Regions from separate parts of the Dankookia sp. P2 genome, predicted to be linked through region 2. Evidence: riboswitches for the same ligand, from Rfam matches in the RefSeq annotation. Region 2 holds a riboswitch; the other holds the start of a gene.
What was found. Region 2 has a riboswitch for cobalamin ahead of metE (5-methyltetrahydropteroyltriglutamate--homocysteine S-methyltransferase). Riboswitches for the same ligand answer to the same signal wherever they lie in the genome.
Positions count from the first base shown of each region.

Region 1: another riboswitch for cobalamin. It lies ahead of ACQ86J_RS32480 (TonB-dependent receptor); the one in region 2 lies ahead of metE (5-methyltetrahydropteroyltriglutamate--homocysteine S-methyltransferase).

Region 1 covers NZ_CP192581.1:5,454,063-5,461,502, reverse strand. Annotated here, with positions in the region: gene ACQ86J_RS32495 (CaiB/BaiF CoA transferase family protein) at 1-119, shown strand, start outside; gene ACQ86J_RS32490 (enoyl-CoA hydratase) at 181-918, shown strand; gene ACQ86J_RS32485 (exopolysaccharide biosynthesis protein) at 1,102-1,761, shown strand; cobalamin riboswitch at 1,809-2,023, shown strand; partial or broken gene ACQ86J_RS32480 (TonB-dependent receptor) at 2,166-2,546, shown strand; partial or broken gene ACQ86J_RS32475 (TonB-dependent receptor plug domain-containing protein) at 2,966-4,003, shown strand; gene ACQ86J_RS32470 (cation diffusion facilitator family transporter) at 3,967-4,956, opposite strand; gene ACQ86J_RS32465 (YnfA family protein) at 5,144-5,470, shown strand; gene ACQ86J_RS32460 (hypothetical protein) at 5,467-5,730, opposite strand; gene ACQ86J_RS32455 (TetR family transcriptional regulator) at 5,875-6,066, opposite strand; gene ACQ86J_RS32450 (hypothetical protein) at 6,354-7,148, shown strand; partial or broken gene ACQ86J_RS32445 (sulfatase-like hydrolase/transferase) at 7,175-7,440, shown strand, end outside.
Region 2 covers NZ_CP192581.1:4,935,660-4,943,099, forward strand. Annotated here, with positions in the region: partial or broken gene dxs (1-deoxy-D-xylulose-5-phosphate synthase) at 1-926, shown strand, start outside; partial or broken gene metE (5-methyltetrahydropteroyltriglutamate--homocysteine S-methyltransferase) at 1,103-3,420, opposite strand; cobalamin riboswitch at 3,476-3,691, opposite strand; gene ACQ86J_RS29325 (S4 domain-containing protein) at 3,922-4,119, shown strand; gene ACQ86J_RS29330 (SAM-dependent methyltransferase) at 4,101-4,289, shown strand; gene ACQ86J_RS29335 (SAM-dependent methyltransferase) at 4,258-4,653, shown strand; gene ACQ86J_RS29340 (PaaI family thioesterase) at 4,685-5,152, shown strand; gene ACQ86J_RS29345 (acetyl-CoA C-acyltransferase) at 5,354-6,556, shown strand; gene ACQ86J_RS29350 (peptide chain release factor 1) at 6,632-6,775, opposite strand; gene ACQ86J_RS29355 (hypothetical protein) at 6,882-7,440, opposite strand, start outside.

The sequences.
Region 1 (7,440 bases), 520 kb from region 2:
GCTTCTACCGGGACATGCCGAATCTCGGCGAGCACAACGACGAAATCCTCGCGGAAGCCGGCCTCACCGCCGCCGAGATCGCCGACCTGAAAGCCAAGGGAGCCCTGGGGGGCGCATGAGCAACTTCGACTCGCCGACGGCAAGATCCTTGCCAGCATCGAGGACGGCGTCGGCCGGGTGGTGTTCAACCAGCCCGAGAAGCGCAACGCCATGTCGGTCAACATGTGGGAGGGGATGGGCGCCGCGCTCGACCTCTTCGCCGAGGACCCGGCGGTGCGCTGCGTCGTCCTCCAGGGCGCGGGCGACAAGGCCTTCGTCTCGGGCGCCGATATCAGCCAGTTCGAGAAGGTCCGCAGCAACGCCGACGCGCAGCAGGAATACGACCGCGTCACCAGCGCCGGCCGCCTGAAGCTGTCGCACTACCGCAAGCCGGTGATCGCGCAAATCCGCGGCTTCTGCATGGGCGGGGGCTTGGGCATCGCCATGTCGACCGACATCCGCATCGCCTCGGATGACAGCCAGTTCGGCATTCCGGCGGCGAAGCTCTCGATCGCCTATGGCTTCGACATGGTCCGCGCCCTGGTCGACCTGGTCGGCCCGGCGCACGCCCATATGATCCTGATGACCGGCGAGCGCTTCGACGCCCGCGAGGCGGAGCGGATCGGGCTGGTCAACAAGGTCGTCCCGGTGGCCGAGCTGGACGCGACGGTGGCGAAGCTCACCGCGACGCTCGCCGGCAACGCCCCGCTCTCGCTGACCACCAACAAGCAGACGGTGAAGGCGGTGCTGCAGGACGCCGCGGATCGCGACATGCCGGCCATCCGTGCCGCCATGGCCGCCTGCTTCGACAGCGCCGACTACAAGGAAGGCCGCCGGGCCTTCATGGAGAAGCGCAAGCCGGCCTTCACCGGCCGCTGATACCCTCCGCTCCGGCCCGCCCTACCCGGGGTTTCACCGAGATTCCCGGTGCATGGCGGGCCGGTTGCGCTTAGGATAGGTCAACCGTGACGGGCCCGCAAAGAAGGGCCGCGCGAGGAGGCTTTGGAACGCCGGCCGCGCCGCGGCCGGACATCGACTGGGACGAAGGGTCTGAGACCGGGAATGGATGGGAATATCGAGGCGCCGATCGTCGCGGCAGCCCCCGTGCATGGGCATGGCATGGAAGCCGCGGGCGCGCCGATCTCGCGCATCGTCGCCGAAGTGGCGGCCCGCTTCCCGGGCGACCGCATCTCCCTCGGCGACATGGCCCTGGCCTTCGGCGACCGCGCCTTCGGCCTGCTGATCCTGCTGCTGCTGCTGCCCTCCCTGCTGCCCGGCATGGCCTCGGTCTTCGGCACGCCGGTGCTGATCCTCGGCGTGCAGATGGGCCTTGGCCGGAGGGTACCGAAGCTGCCCGGCTTCATCGCCCGGCAAAGCATCAAGCGGGAAGACCTGCTGCGCCTGGCAGGCTCCTCCTCCAAATGGCTTAACAAGGTCGAACGCTTCGTGCGGCCGCGGCCGGGCTTCTTTACCTCCCCCATAGGCGACCGGATCTTCGGCTGGCTCACCGCCTATGTGGCCCTGATGCTGATCCTGCCCGGGCCCGGCACCAACGGCCCGCCGGCCTTCGGCGCCATCGTCATGGCGCTCGGCCTGGTCGAGCACGACAACCGGGTCACCGCCTGGGGCGTCGGCCTGACCATCGCCGGCTGCGCCTTCGCCACCTTCGTGCTCGGCGTGGTCTGCTGGCTCGGGGTCAAGGCGCTGGGCTGGGTGTTCTAGCCGCCCCCGGCCGGCCATCCCCCTGCCCCCGGCCCGGCACGCCTGCTATAGGGCCGGCATGCGCCGGTGGCCCGCAAGGGCTGAAACGGGAACGCGCGAGGCCGGGGCGATCCCGGCCAGGCCGCGGCTGCCCTCGCAACTGTAGGCGGTGAGGCCCTGCCGAATGCCATTGCGCCGCAGGGCGCGAGAAGGCGGCAGGGCCAAGGAGCTCTCGGAGTTCCCCACCGCGAGCCAGGAGACCGGCCGGCGCAGAGTTGTCTCGCGCGTGCCGGGCGAGGTGCACCGGCGCACCGGATCACAGGTCCCCCGCCCCGGCGGGGTGCCTCCGTCTGCGGGAACGACGCCCGTCGTCCCGGCCCGTTCGGGCCGGGGCTCGTTCGTCAACGCCGCAGGGGGACCCCATCATGCGACGCGTCACACTGGCCCTGGCAGGCGGCCTCGCCGCGCTGTCCGGACTTGCCCAGGCCCAGGCCCCGCTTCCCGACACCATCGTCACCGCCACCCGCGTGCCCACACCGCAGGAACGCGTGCCCGCCGCCGCCACCGTCATCACCCGCCAGGATATCGAGGAGCGCGGCTACCAGACCCTGGCCGAGGCGCTGACCGCGGTCCCCGGCCTGCGCATCGCGCCGCAGGGCGGCCCGGGCCAGCTCACCTCCGCCTTCCTGCGCGGCACCGGCAGCGCCAATGTCCTGGTGCTGATCGACGGCGTCCCTGCCAACGATGTCGGCGCCCCGGCCGGCGGCTTCGACTTCGGCCAGGACCTGCTGTTCGACGTGGAGCGGATCGAGGTGGTGCGCGGGCCGCTCTCCTCGCTCTATGGGTCCTCGGCGATCGGCGGCGTGGTCAACCTGGTCACCCGCCGCGCCGCGCCGGACAAGGCCTTCGCGCCCTATGGCGAACTGGCCGGCGGCACGCAGAACACGCTGCGCGGCGGGCTCGGCGCCACCGGCACGGTCGGCGCCTTCGACTACCTGATGTCCGGCTTCTCCCAGTCCACGCGCGGCTTCAACGCCATGGCCCCGCGCTTCGAGACCAACATCCCCGAGCGCGACGGCTTCCGCGGCGCCAACGGCACCGCGCGGCTGGGCTGGTCGCCGCTCGAGGGCACCCGCATCGAAGGGTTGCTGCGCTGGCGGGAGAACCGCTTCGGCCTCGACAACGTGCCGCAGGACGACCCCAACTATAGCGGCCGCGACCGCCGCTGGGCCGGTCAGCTGCGCGGCGAGACCAGGCTGCTGGACGGCGGCTGGACCACCGGCCTGCGGGTCTTCCAGGCCGAGCAGAGCCGCCGCTACACCAACCTGCCCGACCAGTTCGACAGCTTCACGCGGGAGGATTCCCGCTTCCGCGGCACCCGCACCGGCGTCGACTGGGGCAACACCGTCCGGCTGCCCTCGGCCGGGCCCTTCACCGATGGCGCGCTCGGCTTCGGCGTGACCCATACGCTGGAGGAGGCGCGGACGACGCAGGCCTTCCCTCCGATTTCGGCGACTTCACCAGCAACCTGCGGGCGCAGCAGCACACCACCTCCGGCTGGGCGTCCCTCCAGTACCGGCTGCTGGAACGGCTCGACCTCTCGGGCGGGCTGCGGCAGGACAACGTCACCGGGGTGCAGGGCGCGACCACCTGGAAGCTCGGCGCGTCGCTCGCCCTGCCCGAGGTGAATCCCCGCCTGCGGCTCACGGCCGGCACCGCCTTCCGTGCGCCCTCGCTGTTCGAGCGCTACGGCATCGGCAGCTTCGACGGCTTCCAGGTCTCGACCGGCAATCCCGACCTGAAGCCGGAACGCAGCTTCGGCTGGGAAGTCGGCAGCGACACCGACCTGCCCGCCTTCGGCAACCGGCGCTTCGCCACCGCGAGCTGGACCTTCTTCCAGAGCCATGTGCGCGACCAGATCATCAACGTCTTCGGCCCGACCGGCAGCACCTATGCCAACATCAACCGCGCCAATATCCACGGCGCGGAGCTCGGCATGACGCTGCGCCCGGCGAGCTGGTTCGAGACGACGGCGGCCTGGACCATCACCGAGGCCTTCGACGCCGAAACCGACCGCCGCCTGCCGCGACGGCCGGAGACGGTGGTCAGCCTGACCGCGCGGGTCGTGCCGATGCCGAAGGTGGTGCTGGCGCCGACGGTGCTGTTCACGGGCCGCAGCCCGGAAGCCGCCTTCGCCAGCTACGCCAATGACGGCACCGCCTATCCCTATGCCCGCAGCAATCCGGCGGGCACGGTGGTGAACCTGACGGCAAGCTGGCAGGCCTTCGACCAGGCGGCGCTCTTCCTCGAGGCGCGCAACCTCGGCAACAGCCGGTGGGAGCCGGTGAACGGCTTCGTCACGCCGGGGCGGAGCGTGCTGGTCGGGACGCGCTTCGCGCTGTAGCCGCGCGCACCGCCTGCGGCCGCGGCCTGAGGAAGAACCGCGTCACTGCCGGATGCGCCGCCTCGACGCGGCGCGTCGAGCGCGGCGGCGGCCTGCTCCACGGCGCCGCCGGGCAGGTCGTCGCGGAAGTCGATCGTCACCGCGACCAGCACCTCGGCCGGGCCGAGATGCATGCTGAGCAGCTCCTCCACCGCGGCGACGCGGGCATCGGCCAGCAGCATCTCGCGGATCGACTCGACCAGCCGCGGCGAGGCCGCCTCCCCGGTCAGCAGGCTGCGCGTCTCGTTCGCCAGGAAGGCCGCGGTCGCCACCAGCAGCAGGCCGATGCCGATCGAGGCGACGCCGTCCAGCACCGGCAGGTCGAGCCACTCCGCCAGGCCGAGCCCGACCAGCGCGACCAGCAGCCCGGCCAGCGCCGCCGAATCCTCGAGCAGCACGGCGAAGACGCCGGGATCCTTGCTGCGGCGGATGGCGGCCCAGAAGGGCTCACCGAGATGGGTGCGGCGGAACTCGCGATAGGCGACGCGGAACGAGAGGCCTTCGAAGACCACTGCGGCGCCGAGCACGGCGAAGTTGATCCAGGCCCCTTCCACCGGATGCGGATCGGCGATCTTCCGCCAGCCCTCATAGACCGAGAAGGCGCCGCCCAGCGCGAAGATCAGCAGCGCGACGACGAAGGCCCAGAAATACAGTTCCATCCCATGGCCGAAGGGATGCCGGGCGGTGGGCGGCCGGGCCGCGCGGCGCAGGCCGAGCAGCAGCAGCCCCTGGTTGCCGGTATCGACCGCCGAATGGATCGCCTCCGACAGCATGGCCGAGGAGCCGGTCCAGAACGCCGCGGCGAATCGGTGGCGGCGATGGCGCAATTGCCTGCCAGCGCGGCCAGGATGACTCCGCGCGATCCGCCATGCGCCATGCCCGCTGCCTCCGCTGCCGCCGGGCAGAACGGCGGCGGGGCGGGATGGCTGCATGACGCGATTCGGCGCGGTAGCATCGGGAATGCTCAGCGCCCTCGCCTATGCCATTGCCGCGCTCGCCGAGATCGCCGGCTGCTTCGCCGCCTGGACGGTGCTGCGGCAGGGCGCGAGCGGCTGGTGGCTGCTGCCCGGGGCGGCCTCGCTCGGGCTCTTCGCCTGGGCGCTCACCTGGGTGGAGGCGGATGCGGCGGGCCGCGCCTTCGCCGCCTATGGGGGCGTCTATATCGCCGCCTCGCTCGGCTGGCTCTGGATGGTGGAGGGCCAGGCGCCGACCGGCTGGGACGCCGCCGGAGCCGCGCTGTGCCTGGCCGGGGCCGGCGTCATCCTGGCCGGGGCCGCGCGCGGCTAGGTCCGCCGCGAGCGGGCCAGGATATCCGCCGCCGCCATGGGCCGGGCCGCCACCTCGGCGGCATCGGCGACGCAGAAGCCCGCGCAGCAGCGTCCGGGCGACATCCGCGCCGTGGTCCGGCCCGGCCTCCCCCGCAGGACCGAGCGCATCCCCATGATCCCGGCGCCGAGCACCAGGTCGTGGGCGACCTGTGGTGAGGCCACGTCGAACCGCCCGGCGGCGATGCCGTCGGCGATGTCAGCGGCGAGGTCGGCGCGCATCGTCTCCCCAATGGCGCCGCGAAGAATGCGACGCGGACGATGATCCAGCCCCAGGTCGGGTTGCCCTCCGCCAGGCGGATGAACAGCCGGACCGTGCACCCGACCCGGTCGGCCGGATCGGCCAGGCCGCGCAGGATGCGGGTCTCAGCTCTGGATCCGGTCGGCGATGACCGAGGCCACCTCGACCAGCAATTCCTCCCGAGTCCTGAACATAATGTAGAAGGTCCCACGCGCCACGCCGGCTTCGGCTATGAAGTCCTTGATCACCGGCGTATCGGGGCCGAGCCGGGCGAAGACCCGCATCGCCGCCTCGATCAGCGTCGCACGGGTCCGCATGCGCTTGTGCTGACCAATCTCCGGCCGGGTTGCTTTCACGCTGCTGGACCGCCGCTGGTGGCTAGGGGAACCAAGTACATAGGACAATTCCGCTCCCGACGCGAATTTAGCTTGACGGCTTCGTCATTTTGACGAATGTGTCATTTCAGGACGCAGCCATGCGCCACAGCTTGGAACGCCGGTGCCGGGGTCACGACCTACCCGGCCGGGAAGCGCCGCCCGTCCCGCGGGCGCGATGCCCAAGCGGCAGGCCAGGCGGCGGCATCGGGGATTGGAGCAGCAGCGGCATGGCCGGAATTCGCTTGGGAATACTGCGGCGAGGCCTCGCGGCCTGGGCGCTCGGCCCGGCCCTGGCCGCCGCTTCCCTCGGCCAGGCGGCGGCGCAGGACGCCGCCCTGCCGCAGCTTCGACTCGACCTCACGCCCTATCTCTGGGTCGCCGGCGTCAGCGGCTCGCTGCACACGCCGCTGCCCGGGGCCCCGGGGCAGGACGTCTCCGCCCGCTTTGGCGACGTGCTGACCAACCTGAACGCCATCCCGCTGATGGGCGCGGCGGAATTGCGCTACGGCCGGCTCGGCCTGACCACCGACCTGGTCGCCATCTCGGTCAGGGCGGGGCTCAAGCCAATCAACGGTCCGCTCTTCTCCGGCGGCGACGTGCAGCTCACCCAGGTGATCGGCGCGGCCATGGTGACCGCGCGGGTGCTGGAGACTGGTGGCCACAGTCTCGACCTCGGCATCGGCCTGCGCGCCTTCGGCCTGTCCACCGAACTCTCGCTCGATGCCGGCCTGCTGCCCGGCACCTCGAGGAGCCCCGGTGCCAGCTGGGCGGACCCGCTCATCGGCCTGCGCTACCATCTCGACATCACGCCGCGCTGGGGCGCGACGCTCGCCGGCGATTTCGGCGCCACCTCCTCGACCCAGCAGACCTGGCAGGTCCTTGCCACGGCCGACTACCAGGCCGGCGAGCGGACCGTGCTGCGGGCCGGCTACCGGCACCTCGCCTTCTCCTACGGCTCCGTGCCGGTGCACCAGGACATGCATCTCAGCGGGCCGATCCTCGGCGCCACCTTCCGCTTCTGACCGCAGCATTCCAGGAGAGACATGCCATGGACGCGAACCGCGACGCCGGCGTCCCGACGACCGCCGCCAGGACCCGGCGCGACCTCCTGCTCGGCGGCGCCGCCTTCGCCGCCGCCGGCCTCGCCGCCGGCCCGGCCGCGGCACAGCCGGCCAGGCCGGCGCGCCCGCCGAACATCGTCTACATCATCTCGGACGACCAGGGCTGGAAGGATGTCGGCTACCAGGGCTCCGACATCCGCACCCCGAACATCGACCGACTGGCCGAGGGCGGCGCCCGGCTCGGGCAGTACTA
Region 2 (7,440 bases):
AGTTACACCAAGGTCTTCTCCAACGCCCTGATCGCCGAGGCCGAGGCCGATGAGCGGATCGTGGCGATCAACGCGGCGATGCCCTCCGGCACGGGCCTCGATGCCTTCGCCAAGAAATTCCCGCGCCGCAGCTTCGATGTCGGCATCGCCGAGCAGCATGCGGTGACCTTCGCCGCCGGCATGGCGACCGAGGGGATGAAGCCCTTCTGCGCGATCTACTCGACCTTCCTGCAGCGCGGCTACGACCAGGTCGTGCATGACGTGGTGCTGCAGAAGCTGCCGGTGCGCTTCGCCATCGACCGGGCCGGCCTGGTCGGCGCCGATGGCGCGACCCATGCCGGCAGCTTCGACATCGCCTATCTCGGCTGCCTGCCGGACATCGTCCTGATGGCGGCCAGCGACGAGCTCGAGCTGATGCACATGGTGGCGACCTCGGCCGCCATCGACGACCGGCCCTCCGCCTTCCGCCACCCCGCGGCGAGGCTCGGGCTCGAGCTGCCGAAGCGCGGCATGCCGCTCGAGATCGGCCGCGGGCGGATCATCAAGGAAGCGCACCTCGGTTGCCATCCTGTCCTATGGCACGCGCCTGCAGGAATGCCTGAAGGCGGCCGAGGAGACTCGGCGCCCGCGGCCTGTCCACCACCGTCGCCGATGCCCGCTTCGCCAAGCCGCTGGACACCGAGCTGGTCGAGCGTCTGGCGCGCGAGCACGAGGTGCTGATCACCATCGAGGAAGGCTCGGTCGGCGGCTTCGGCAGCTTCGTGCTGCAGCACTTGGCGCTGCGCGGGATGCTGGACCACGGGCTGAAGGTGCGGCCGATGTGCCTGCCGGACCGCTTCCTCGACCACGACAACCCGAAGAAGCAGTACGACGAGGCCGGGCTGAACGCGGCGCAGATCGTCGCCATGGCGGTCGGGGCGCTGGGCTCCCTCCTCCGCGGCGGCGCCGGCCCGGGCAGTAGCAAGGCCAGGGAGGAAGTATCCTCCCTGGACCCTCCTCTATTTCTCCGAGTCCGGCGCTCGCCGCGCGGCGAGCGCCAGACTCACAAAAGGGAAGGGTGGGGTCTGGGGGAGGGAATACCTGTTTCCCTCCCCAATCTTTCTTACGGCTGCACCAGCTTCGCCCGCAGCCTGCGCGCGGCCTGCACCAGGTTGGCGATGGCCGGCTTCACTTCCGCCCAGGCCCGCGTCTTGCAGCCGCAATCCGGGTTCAGCCAGAGCCGCTCCGTCGGCAGGTGCCGCATCGCGCGGCGGAACAGCCCCGCCATCTCCTCGGCCGGCGGCACGCGCGGGCTGTGGATGTCCCAGACCCCCGGGCCGATCCCGTTCGGATAGGCGAAGCCCTCGAAGCTCGCCAGCAGCTCCATCCGGCTCCGCGTCGTCTCGATCGAGATGACATCGGCATCCATCGCGGCGATCGCCGCGATGATGTCGCCGAATCCCGCGTAGCACATGTGGGTATGGATCTGCGTCTCGTCCCGCACCCCGGCGGCGGCCAGGCGGAAGCAGCCGACCGCCCAGCGCAGGTAGTCCGCATGCGCCGCCCGGCGCAGCGGTAGGCCCTCGCGGAAGGCGGGCTCGTCGATCTGGATGATGGCGATCCCCGCCGCCTCCAGCGCCAGAACCTCGTCGCGGATCGCCAGGGCGATCTGCCGGCAGGCCGTCTCGCGCGGGATGTCCTCCCGCACGAAGGACCATTGCAGCATGGTGACCGGCCCGGTCAGCATGCCCTTCACCGGGCGCGCGGTGAGCGACTGCGCATAGCTGGTCCAGTCCAGCGTCATCGGCGCGGGGCGGGAGACGTCGCCCCAGAGGATGGGCGGTGCGACGCAGCGACTGCCATAGGACTGCACCCAGCCATGCCGGGTGAAGGCATAGCCGGCCAGCTGCTCGGCGAAGTACTTGACCATGTCGTTTCGCTCGAACTCGCCATGCACCGGCACGTCCACCCCGGCTTCCTCCTGCCAGCGCACCGCCTCGGCGATCAGCCGGCGCATCGTCGCCTCGTAATCGGCGACGGCGGTCTCGCCACGGGCGAGGCGGGCGCGCGCCTGCCGCACCTCGGCAGTCTGCGGCAGGGAGCCGATGGTGGTCACCGGCAGCGGCGGTAGGCCGAGCCGCGCCTGCTGCCGCGCCGCCCGCGCGGGATAGGGGCTGGCGCGCCGCTCCATCGCCGGTGTCGCCGCGGCGAGGCGCGCGGCGACCACCGGGTCGGCGCCGCCCGCCCGCAGCGCTTCCAACGCCGCGGCGCTCTCGGCGAAGGCCGCCTGCGCCACGGCCTCGCCCTCGTCCAGCGCCCGGGCCAGCAGCGCCACCTCGGCCAGCTTCTCCTCGGCGAAGGCGAGCGCCTTGCGCAGCACCGGCGGCAGCGCGGTCTCGCCGCGCAGGCCGTGCGGTACGTGCAGCAGGGAGCAGGAGGGGGCGATCATCAGCCGCCTTGCGCCACCCGGCCGCCCCGCCGCCTGCTGCGCCAGGGCGAAGGCGGCGCGCAGGTCGCGGCGCCAGACATTGCGGCCGTCGATCAGGCCGAGCGAGAGCCACTGCTCCGGCCGCAGCGCCGCCAGCGCCGGCGTTAGCTGCTCCGGCGCGCGGACCATGTCGAGGTGCAGGCCATCCACCGGCAGCCCGCAGGCCAGGCCGAGATTGTCGCCGAGCCCGCCGAAATAGGTGGCGATCAGCAGGTGAAGCCCCGGCGTGGCGTCGGCGAGGTGGCGATAGGCGAGCCGGTAGGCGGCGGCGCCGCCGGCGGGCAGGTCGGTGGCAAGGCAGGGCTCGTCGAGCTGCACCCAGCAGGCGCCGGCCTCGGCGATGCCGCGCAGCGCGCTCGGCATAGGCCGGCAGCAAGGCCGGCAGCTGGCGCAGCGGGTCGCTGCCATCCACCGGCTTGGCCAGCAACAGGAAGGAGACCGGCCCGAGCAGCACCGGCCGGGTGCGGCAGCCCGTCGCCAGGCCTTCCCGCACCGCCTCGGCCCAGGGGTTCTCGGCCAGGTGGAAGCGCGTGCCGGGCGCGATGGGCGGGACGAGATAGTGGTAGTTGGTGTCGAACCACTTGGTCATCTCGAGCGCCGGCGCGTCGGGTGCGATCCCGGCGGCCTGCTCGGCCGCGCTGCCGCGGGCGCCGCGCGCCAGGGCGAAGCGGGTGGCGAGCGAGGCCGGGCCCTCGCCGGACCAGCCATAGCCCGGCGGATGGCGCCGAAGGCGCAGGCGGTGTCCAGCACATGGTCATAGAGCGCGAAGTCGCCCGACGGGATGTGCGAGATGCCGGCGCCCTGCTGCAGCCGGCGGCTGGCGGCGCGCAGCCCGGCCGCGCTGCGCAGGAGGTCGTCCTCCGTGCCGCGCCCGGCCCAGAAGGCCTCGAGGGCGGTCTTGAGCTCGCGGCGGGGCCCGATCCGGGGAAGCCGAGATTGGCGGCGATGGTCATGCGTCATGCACTCCGCCCCCGGTGCACCCAGCCGCGGTAGGGTTGCGGCGCCCCTCCGGGGTCGCCGATGCCGGCAGGTCTCCTGGCTCGCGGGTCGCCGCCGCCGGCCCGGCCTTCCCGCGCGGTCGCCCGCGCAGTGGCCTGCCCCCGAAGGGCGTGGGACCGGCGGCTCACCGCCGACAGTTGCTGGGGCAGCCACCGACTGGGCGGAGTGCGCCGCACGGTGTTCCTCTTCACCCGCTCGCGCGGGACCGACATGACATAAAGATATGTGCATGTGATGTAACTGGCAATCGCCGTTGGGTCACGCTGCCGCGACACCGGCCGCCCCCCGCCCGACGATCTCTGCCAAGGGCGCGAGTCGCCGCGTGCCATGCCTGCACCTGACCGACCCTGCCCTGATCATGTCGCTGAGCCGGCGATTCACCTCCTTCGTGTTTCCACTCGAGACCATCGCGGTCTAGAAGCGCGGCCATGCCGGATCAAAAGGAACCGCGTGCCGTGGGCAGGGCCCGTGCCGACCAGTTGCTGGTCGATCGCGGCCTCGTCGAAAGCCGGACTCGCGCCCAGGCGCTGATCATGGCCGGCAAGGTCTTCTCCGACACGCGGCGGATCGACAAGGCGGGCCAGGTGCTGGATGCCGGCGCGCCGCTCGAGGTGCGCGGCCAGGACCACCCTGGGTGTCCCGCGGCGGGGTGAAGCTGGCGCATGCCATCCATCATTTCGGGCTCTCGCCCGAGGGCCGCGTCTGCATCGATGTTGGCGCCTCGACCGGCGGCTTCACCGACGTGCTGCTGCACCATGGCGCGGCCAAGGTCTTCGCCGTCGATGTCGGCCATGGCCAGCGTGGCTTGGAAGCTGCGGAATGACCCCCGGGTGGTGGTGATGGAACGGGTGAACGCCCGCTACCTCGACAGCCTGGCCGAGCCGCCCGCGGTGCTGGTCTGCGATGCCAGCTTCATCGGCCTCGGCACCGTGCTGCCGGCGCCGCTCGGGCTGGTCGTGCCGGGCGGCTGGGCGGTGGCGCTGATCAAGCACGCAGTTCGAGGTCGGGCCGGCCATCGCCAAGGGCGGCGTGGTGCGGGATGCCAATGTCCATCACCAGGTCTGCAACCGGGTATCGGAGTGGTGGGCCGGGCTGCCGGGCTGGCAGGTGCTGGGGTCGAGCCCAGCCCGCTGCTGGGTCCGGAGGGCAACCGCGAGTTCCTGATCGCCGCCCGCAAGCCCGCCTGACGCATCCCGTCGCTGCCGCTATACCGGCGGCATGAACGACATCGCCCCGCCCGAACGCCGCTTCCCCGACCTGAAGGCCGACCACGCCATCCCGCCCGACCTGAAGGCGGCCGGCTGGAAGCCCGTGCCGGCCCGCGACTACCCGGCCATGATCGGCCCCTTCCTGGCCCGCCGCGCCGGGGAGGGCTGGGAATACGCCTTCCAGCCGGAGCAGCGGCACCTCAATATCGGCGGCGTCGTGCATGGCGGCATGCTGATGAGCTTCGTCGACGACGTGCTGGGGATGACGGTCTGGGAAGCCGCCGGCCGCAAGCCGGTGACTACCGTGCAGCTCAACAACCACTTCATCGCCCCCGGTAAGCTTGGCGAGCTGATCATCGGCCGGGGCGAGGTGCTGCGGGCGACGCGCAGCGTGGTCTTCATCCGTGGCATGCTGACCCAGGGCGACAAGGTCCTGACGCATGCCGACGGGGTGTGGAAGATTCTCGGCAGCGCCTGAGGCGTTGGGGTCCGTCCGGGGAGAAGGGAAGGCAAGATTGGGGAGGGAAAAGTATTCCCTCCCCGAACCCCACCCTTCCTTTTTGTGGGTCCGGTGCCGCCGAGGGAGGGTGCCGCCTCACAGAAATAGATGAGGGGGCCTGGGGGAGAATACTTTCTCCCCCAGCCTGCCTTCGGAAGAACAAAAGGGAGAACACCAGACATGCGCACCGCCGTCATCGTCTCCACCGCGCGCACGCCGATCGGGCGGGCCTATCGCGGCGCCTTCAACGACACCCAGGCCCAGGCGCTGGGCGGGCACGTGATCGCGGCCGCAGTGCAGCGGGCGAAGCTCGACCCGGCCGAGGTCGAGGACGTGGTCATGGGCGCCGCCCTGCAGCAGGGCAGCCAGGGCAGCAATTTCGCCCGGCAATGCGCGTTGCGGGCCGGGCTGCCGCACAGCGTCCCCGGCATGTCGCTGGACCGGCAATGCTCCTCGGGCCTGATGGCGATCGCCACCGCGGCGAAGCAGGTGATCGCGGACGGCATGCAGGTGGCGGTCGGCGGCGGGCTGGAATCCATCTCGCTGGTGCAGAACGACAAGGTGAACCGCTTCCGCACCCGCGACCCCTGGCTCGAGCAGCATGTCCCGCAGCTCTACATGACCATGCTGGAGACGGCGGAGATCGTCGCCGACCGCTACGGCATCAGCCGCGACGCGCAGGACGAGTACGCCCTGCAGTCGCAGCAGCGCACCGCCGCCGCCCAGGCCGCCGGGCGGTTCGAGGCCGAGATCGTCCCGCTGCCCAGCACCATGGCGGTGCAGGACAAGACCACCGGCGAGATCACCCGGAAGGAGGTCACCCTCACCAAGGACGAGGGCAACCGCGCCGACACCACGCTGGACGGGCTGAAGTCGCTGAAGCCGGTCTTCAAGGACGGCCAGCGGGTCAAGGAAGGCCGCTTCATCACCGCCGGCAATGCCTCGCAGCTCTCGGACGGCGCCAGCGCCTGCGTGGTGATGGAGGAGGGGGAGGCCTCCCGCCGCGGGCTGCACCCCTTGGGCATCTATCGTGGCATGGCGGTGGCCGGCACCGACCCGGACGAGATGGGCATCGGCCCGGTCTTCGCCATTCCGAAGCTGCTGAAGCAGCACGGGCTCAAGGTCGGCGATATCGGGCTCTGGGAGTTGAACGAGGCCTTCGCCTGTCAAGTGATCTATTGCCGCGACAAGCTCGGCATTCCCGGCGAGCTGCTGAACGTCGATGGCGGCGCCATCTCGGTCGGCCACCCCTACGGGATGAGCGGCGCGCGGATGACCGGCCATGCCCTGATCGAGGGCAAGCGGCGCGGCGCGAAGTATGTGGTGATCACGATGTGCATCGGCGGCGGCCAGGGCGCCGCCGGGTTGTTCGAGGTCGCCTGACCATCGGGTGGGGCGCCATCCCGGCGCCCCGCATCAGGCCTTCGCGCCTGCTGGCGCAGCGGTGGGCGGGCCGGTTCAGGCGCGTGCGGCGCCCTGCAGTTCCTGGGCGCTCAACTCGGCCAGCAGGGCCCAGACCCGGTCCGGGTCCATGCGGATCTCCGGGTCGTTCAGCAGCCGGTCCAGCTCGGCAAGCTTGGCCTGGAACTCACGCTCGGTCATGCAACCCCGTCCTCCCGGTTCGGCTGCGGCAGCAGCATCCATCGAAGCTGCGGAGGAACGTGGCTGAAACACGCGGGTTGCGTTGCGCAATCCGCCGAAACCTCGATCAAACGGAGGAGAGGATCGCCGGCGCCAGCCCGGAATGCTTGGCCGCGGCATGGCCCGGGTTGCGGAAGCGCAGCTCGCCTTCCGGCACCGCATCGGGTCCGCCGAACATCTCGAGATCGGGAGGTGCAGGCGACCGCGACGACCTCGCCGCGCCGGCGGCGTGGTGAGGAAGCGGCGGATGGCCCCTTCGAGCTCCAGCTGCTCGCCGCGCAGGGCGCGCCAGTCCAGCCGGTCGAGATCGTCGAGGAAGATCGCCAGGATCCCGGATGCCGGCCGGAAAGCCGGGTCTCGGCGGCCAGCTTGGCGCGGCGGCAGACCGCGGCGGCGATCTCGTTCTCCCGCCCCGCCCGCGCCGCCATGGCGAAGACACTGCCGCTGCCGGGCTGGGTAGTGACGGCCAGGTGCGCTTCCGGGCCGAATGCGCCCGCAGCCGGGCGGGCAGGCCGCTGCCGACGTGGTCCTGCGCCTGGGCGCCGGCCAGCATCAGCGGATCGAGCTTCAGCACCGCCTGGGCGCCGCTGTCCTGCCGCTTCTCGGCAACCAGCATGGCGCTGATC